Ketobacter sp. MCCC 1A13808: one gene and its partner. Each later gene encodes a partner of the first gene's protein in a complex. Links are inferred from orthologs where the notes say so. Each region holds a gene or a part of one and is shown on either strand. Other genes may lie near its edges.

The links.
Region 2: the proteins of accC (region 1) and accD are in contact, whole or in part, in a solved structure (PDB 8UXZ), measured with the Escherichia coli proteins. The link is inferred for Ketobacter sp. MCCC 1A13808 from one-to-one orthologs.

The regions. Positions count from the first base shown.
Region 1 is NZ_VRKW01000002.1:77,193-80,418, forward strand. Bases 193-3,090 are described here. They hold accC (acetyl-CoA carboxylase biotin carboxylase subunit), read left to right. Parts: upstream 193-917; coding sequence 918-2,264; downstream 2,265-3,090. Other genes in these bases: aroQ (type II 3-dehydroquinate dehydratase), read left to right, coding at 193-402; accB (acetyl-CoA carboxylase biotin carboxyl carrier protein), read left to right, coding at 435-902; prmA (50S ribosomal protein L11 methyltransferase), read left to right, coding at 2,360-3,090. Also shown: more of aroQ, read left to right, coding at 1-192; more of prmA, read left to right, coding at 3,091-3,226. UniProt on the Escherichia coli protein: This protein is a component of the acetyl coenzyme A carboxylase complex; first, biotin carboxylase catalyzes the carboxylation of the carrier protein and then the transcarboxylase transfers the carboxyl group to form malonyl-CoA.
Region 2 is NZ_VRKW01000004.1:86,771-89,915, reverse strand. The notes cover bases 329-3,145. They hold accD (acetyl-CoA carboxylase, carboxyltransferase subunit beta), read left to right. Parts: upstream 329-1,210; coding sequence 1,211-2,080; downstream 2,081-3,145. Other genes in these bases: folC (bifunctional tetrahydrofolate synthase/dihydrofolate synthase), read left to right, coding at 2,077-3,145; trpA (tryptophan synthase subunit alpha), read left to right, coding at 369-1,172; trpB (tryptophan synthase subunit beta), read left to right, coding at 329-346. In the rest of the region: more of trpB, read left to right, coding at 1-328.

The DNA of each region.
Region 1 (3,226 bases):
ACTCGCGAACCGGAAATTTACGGCGCACAGACGCTCGACCAGATTCACCAGCACCTGCAGCAATTCGCCACCAACCAGGGTCATCAGTGTGAGTGCCTGCAATCCAACCGGGAATACGAACTGATTGAGCGGATTCACGCCGCCAAGCTGGACGGCACCGCTTTTATTATTATAAATCCGGGCGCACTCACCCACACCAGCATTGCCCTGCGGGACGCTTTTACCGGTGTCGGCATACCTTTTATAGAAGTGCATATATCCAATGTGCACGCCCGTGAGAATTTTCGCAAACACTCCTACCTGGCGGATGTGGCCGCTGGTGTCATTGCCGGGCTAGGTTCCCAGGGCTACGAACTAGCCTTGCAGGCGGCCATCAAACAGGTGACCGGAAGCAACGAATAAACCGCTAACTTTAATAATAAAGAGAAGTTTTTATGGACATCCGTAAAGTTAAAAAGCTGATCGAACTGCTTGAAGAATCCGGTATCGATGAGATAGAGATAAAAGAAGGTGAAGAGTCTGTTCGCATCAGCCGTAACCAGAACAAAGGCATGATGCCGCAATATTACGCCCCCGCTCCTGCGCAGGCACCGGCGGCCCCGATAGCGACTGCAGCTGCGGAACCGTCGTCGGCGCCGGCGAGCGCACCCGCAAGCGACGAGCCTGCCGGACACAAAGTAAAATCACCGATGGTAGGCACCTTTTATCGCTCCTCTTCACCTGACTCAAAGCCCTTCGTTGAAGTAGGCCAGTCTGTGAAAGCGGGTGACACCCTGTGTATTGTTGAAGCCATGAAAATGATGAACCAAATCGAAGCGGACAAATCCGGTACGGTAGTTGCCATTCTGGCTGACAACGCAGAGCCCGTGGAATTTGACCAACCTCTATTTGTCATCAACTAAAATAAGGCCTGCACCATGTTGGAAAAAGTGCTTATCGCCAATCGAGGCGAAATCGCTCTGCGGGTGTTACGTGCCTGTAAAGAGCTCGGCATAAAAACGGTGGCAGTGTACTCCACTGCCGATAAAGAATTGATGCATATTCGCTTTGCCGACGAAGCGGTCTGCATCGGTCCGGCCAGCGCTGCCGAAAGTTATCTGAATATACCGGCGATTATCAGTGCCGCAGAAATTACCGGCGCAAATGCCATTCACCCGGGATATGGATTTCTGGCTGAAAACGCCGACTTCGCTGAGCGGGTAACCGACAGCGGATTTATTTTCATCGGCCCTAGAGCAGAAACCATTCGCCTGATGGGCAACAAAGTATCGGCCATCGAAGCCATGAAAATCGCCGGTGTTCCTTGCGTTCCGGGATCAGACGGACCGCTCACCGATGACAATAACGAAATTCTCAAAATGGGCCGTCAGATCGGCTACCCGGTTATCATCAAAGCCGCATCCGGCGGCGGTGGCCGCGGCATGCGCGTGGTGCATCAGGAAAAAGACCTGATCAAATCCATTAGCCTGACCCGCTCTGAAGCGCGTAATGCCTTCGGCGACGACACCGTGTACATGGAAAAATTTCTGACCACCCCCCGGCACGTAGAAATCCAGGTGCTGGCGGATACCCATGGTAATGCAATCTACCTGGGAGATCGGGATTGCTCCCTGCAACGTCGTCATCAGAAAGTGCTGGAAGAAGCACCCGCGCCGGGAATCCCCGACCACCTACGCAAAGAAGTGGGTGAACGCTGTGCGAAAGCCTGCCGCGACATCGGCTATTACGGCGCTGGTACCTTTGAGTTCCTGTATGAGAACGAGCAGTTCTATTTTATAGAAATGAATACCCGGGTTCAGGTAGAGCATCCGGTCACAGAGATGGTCACCGGTGTCGATATCATCAAAGAACAGATCCGTATTGCCAGCGGCGAAAAGCTCAGCATTACTCAGGATGATGTAAAGATTGTCGGACACTCGATCGAGTGCCGGATCAATGCAGAGAATCCCAAGACCTTTATTCCCAGCCCCGGAACCATCAGCTACTGGCACGCTCCCGGTGGTAACGGAGTGCGCATGGATACGCATATTTACAGCGGCTACAAGGTTCCACCCAATTACGACTCCCTTATCGGTAAGCTGATTACCTATGGTGAAACCCGGGAAATCGCCCTGCAACGTATGCGCAATGCGTTGGAAGAAATCCTGGTGGAAGGCATCGAAACTAATATCGAGCTGCATGAAGAAGTGATCATGAAAGACAGTGGATTCCGAAAGGGTGGCGTGGATATTCATTACCTGGAAAAAATTCTGGGTCTGCATTAAGGTCTGTCGACATTGATTGATCGCCACTGCCGGGGCCCTATTTCCGTTCAGCGGTGTAATCAGTCGCGTATTCGGAATAGGAGCCACCGGCCAACATGCCCTGGATTCAGATCAAATTACAAAGCCCCGGAGATCAGACCGGCCCCATCGAAGATCAACTGATGGGGTTAGGGGCTGTTTCCGTTACGCTTGAAGACAGCGCCGATCAACCGTTGCTGGAACCACCGCCCGGTGCCACCCCGATCTGGGACGACACCACGATAAGCGGACTGTTTGAGGCCGACGCGGACATTGAACTCATCTCAGCTGCCCTCAAAACCAGCCTCGGCGATGACAAACCCATTCGCATCGATGCGCTGGAAGACAAAGACTGGGTACGGGAATGGATGGAGGCCTACCAACCCATTGCCTTTGGCCAACGACTCTGGGTTTGTCCGAGCTGGAAAACGCCACCTGACCCGAACGCCGTCAACATGATGCTGGATCCGGGCTTGGCTTTTGGCACCGGCACCCATGAAACCACAGCGTTGTGCCTTGGCTGGCTGGATTCCACCGATCTACACGACAAAACCGTCATTGATTACGGCTGCGGCTCGGGTATTCTGGCGATCGCTGCGGCACTTCTAGGCGCCGACAAAGTCTACTGTGTGGATAACGATCCACAAGCACTGCTAGCGACCCAACAGAATGCGGAACGCAATCAGATCCAGGATAAAATGGAAGTCTTTGCACCCGCCGCCCTACCCAGCATTAATGTCGATATTCTGTTGGCTAACATTCTGGCCGGCCCCCTTATTAGCTTATCGAAGCACCTGGCCAGCCTCACTAAACCGTCGGGACAAATAGTGCTGTCCGGGATATTAAAAGAACAATCTGATCAGGTCAGTGACTGCTACAGCGCCTGGTTTGATATGCAAAAGGCCACAATCGATGGCGACTGGGTTCGCCTCACTGGTACGCGA
Region 2 (3,145 bases), on another replicon or contig:
TGGCAACCGGACTTATCTGATGGAAGACGACGCGGGTCAGATTTTGCCGACGCACTCCGTTTCTGCCGGTTTGGATTATCCTGGTGTGGGCCCTGAACATGCCTGGTTAAAAGATTGCGGTCGGGTCAAATATGTAGCCATTAATGACGACGAAGCGCTGGCCGCGTTCCGCAGTCTGACCCGGATTGAGGGGATTATGCCTGCCTTGGAATCCAGCCATGCCGTAGCCTATGCCGAAAAGCTGGCGGCAACAATGTCAACCGATGAGATTGTCATAGTGAACCTGTCAGGACGAGGCGATAAAGACATTCTTACAGTCGCAGAACTCGACGGGATTACCTTGTGAAGGTAGCTAAGAGGAGAGATTCATGAGCCGTATCAAGGCTTGCCTTCAGAATTTGAAGCAACAGAATAAAAAAGCACTGATTCCGTTTATTACCGCCGGTGATCCTAATTTGAAAGCCACTGTTCCGCTGATGCTTCAATTAGTGGAGAGCGGCGCAGATATAATTGAGCTGGGCGTTCCGTTTTCTGATCCGATGGCCGATGGCCCCGTGATCCAGTTAGCGGATGAGCGGGCGTTAGAGCAGGGCACAACAATCACGCATGTGCTGGAAATGGTAGCCGAGTTCCGAGCCAGCAACCAGACCACGCCCGTTGTGCTGATGGGGTATCTCAACCCGATTGAAGTCACAGGTTACGAAACCTTCGCGGAGGCAGCAGCAGCAGCAGGTGTGGACGGTCTTATTACCGTGGATCTGCCTGTGGAAGCCGCTGCCGGTCCGGTGGAGATCTTCGACAAAGCCGGAATTGAAAGTATATTTCTGATTGCCCCGACGACCAGTGACAAACGTATTGCCAAGATCGCCGCGATGGGGCGGGGCTACTTATATTACGTTTCCTTGAAAGGGGTAACCGGTGCCGGAAACCTGGATGTGGACGCGGTTAATCAGAAACTGGAAACAATTCGTAAAATAACCGATTTGCCCATTGCGGTCGGCTTTGGTATCAAGGATGCAGAAACGGCTAGATCAATCGGTCGCAATGCAGACGGAGTCGTTGTGGGGAGTGCTTTGGTAAACCTGATTGCCAATAACCAAAACGATGCTCAAACCATGCTGACGCAAGTGGGCGGGTTTATACAATCCTTACGCAGTGGCCTCGATCAATAATAAACTAATAAAAGGGCTGAAAAACAGGATGACTTTATATGAGTAATAGCTGGTTAGGAAAAATTCTACCCAGTGTCGGGAGAAGCACGCACAAGAAGAGCGACATCCCGGAGGGGTTGTGGCGCAAATGCGCTAAGTGTGGCGCATTCTTGTATCGACCGGAGTTGGAAAAGAACCTGGATGTATGTCCCAAGTGTGATCATCACATGAGGGTAAATGCCCGCCGTCGCATTGATTTGTTCCTTGATCCGGAGGGCCGTGAAGAGCTGGCCGCGGACTTGGAGCCGTTTGATCGACTTAAGTTTAAAGACAGCAAACGCTATAAGGATCGCTTGGTTGCGGCTCAGAAATCCACGGGCGAGAAAGACGCACTGGTGGCTTTTAAAGGTGTCGTTAACGAATATCCCGTAGTGGCAGTTGCATTTGAGTTCGAATTTATGGGCGGGTCCATGGGCTCGATCGTAGGTGAGAAATTCGTTCGGGCAGTGAATGTTGCCATTGAGAATCGCTGTCCTCTGGTGTGTTTCTCTGCCAGTGGTGGTGCGCGTATGCAAGAAGCTTTGTTTTCGTTGATGCAGATGGCGAAAACCAGTGCTGCACTGGAGAAACTGAAAGAGCAGCGGTTGCCTTTCTTTTCCGTGTTGACGGATCCCGTTTATGGTGGCGTTTCTGCCAGTTTGGCCATGTTGGGCGACATTAATTTGGCAGAGCCCAATGCATTAATTGGATTCGCCGGACCAAGGGTCATTGAGCAAACCGTACGGCAAAAATTGCCGGAAGGATTCCAGCGCAGCGAATTTCTGCTGGAACATGGAGCTATCGACATTATTGTGCACAGGAACGAGCTGAAAGATACGCTACATCGTTTAATGAGTAAGTTATTACCGGTGAGCAGTAACGCTGAATGACTCTGGCTGATTGGCTGAGCCGGCTTGAAAAGCTTCACTTCAAGACCATTGACATGGGGTTGGAGCGGGTTAAACAGGCGGCTCAGCGGTTAGGTGTAATTGCACCCGGTGCCTTTGTTTTTACGGTGGCTGGTACAAATGGAAAGGGCTCTACTTCCACGCTCATCCACAATGTGCTGCTGGAAGCCGGATACCATGTCGGATTATATACCTCTCCCCACTTGATTCAGTTTAATGAACGAATTTGTATTGATGGCCAGATTTGTTCTGATCAGGAATTGATATCAGCATTCGAAGCAATCGAAGCGACGCGTGGAGAGATCAGTCTCACCTATTTTGAATTCACTACACTGGCAGCTGCCTGGATATTCCAGCGCAAAAAACTGGATGCCTGGGTTTTGGAAGTGGGGCTGGGCGGGCGACTGGACGCGGTTAATATATGGGATCCGGATATTGCGGTGGTCACCAGCATCGATCTTGACCATCAGCAATGGCTTGGAGAGAACAGGGAAGCCATCGGTATTGAAAAGGTCGGGATTGGTCGGCCTGGCAAACCGCTGGTGATGGGCGATCCTAATCCACCGCTCTCGGTGGTTGAGCATGCGAACAGTCAGGCAATGGAGCTGTATCTACGAAATCGGGAGTTTAGCGTTCTAACCGATCAGACGGAGTGGCGGGCTGACGTTTCAGCGGGTCAATCACGTACAGTCCAGCAAATAGAACATCTGCCGTATCCTCAAATATACCTGGACAACGCCCTGAGCGCGTTACAGGCATTAGTGCTCAGTCCTTTTACGATTACCCAGCCGCAGTTGAGAAAAGCGTTAATGGACACCCGCCTGACTGGTCGACAGCAGATTGTGCATGAAGCGCCGGCCGTAATGCTGGATGTGGGTCATAATCCTCATGCCGCCCGGGCGTTAACAAAATCTCTTTTGTCGTCAGAATATAAACGGGTTCATTGCATCGTCGGCATGTTGAACGATAAGGCTGTGACCGAAACGTTGCTCGAGCTGCTTGCCTGTGTAGACACCTGGTATCCGGTAAATGCCGCCTCGTCCAGAG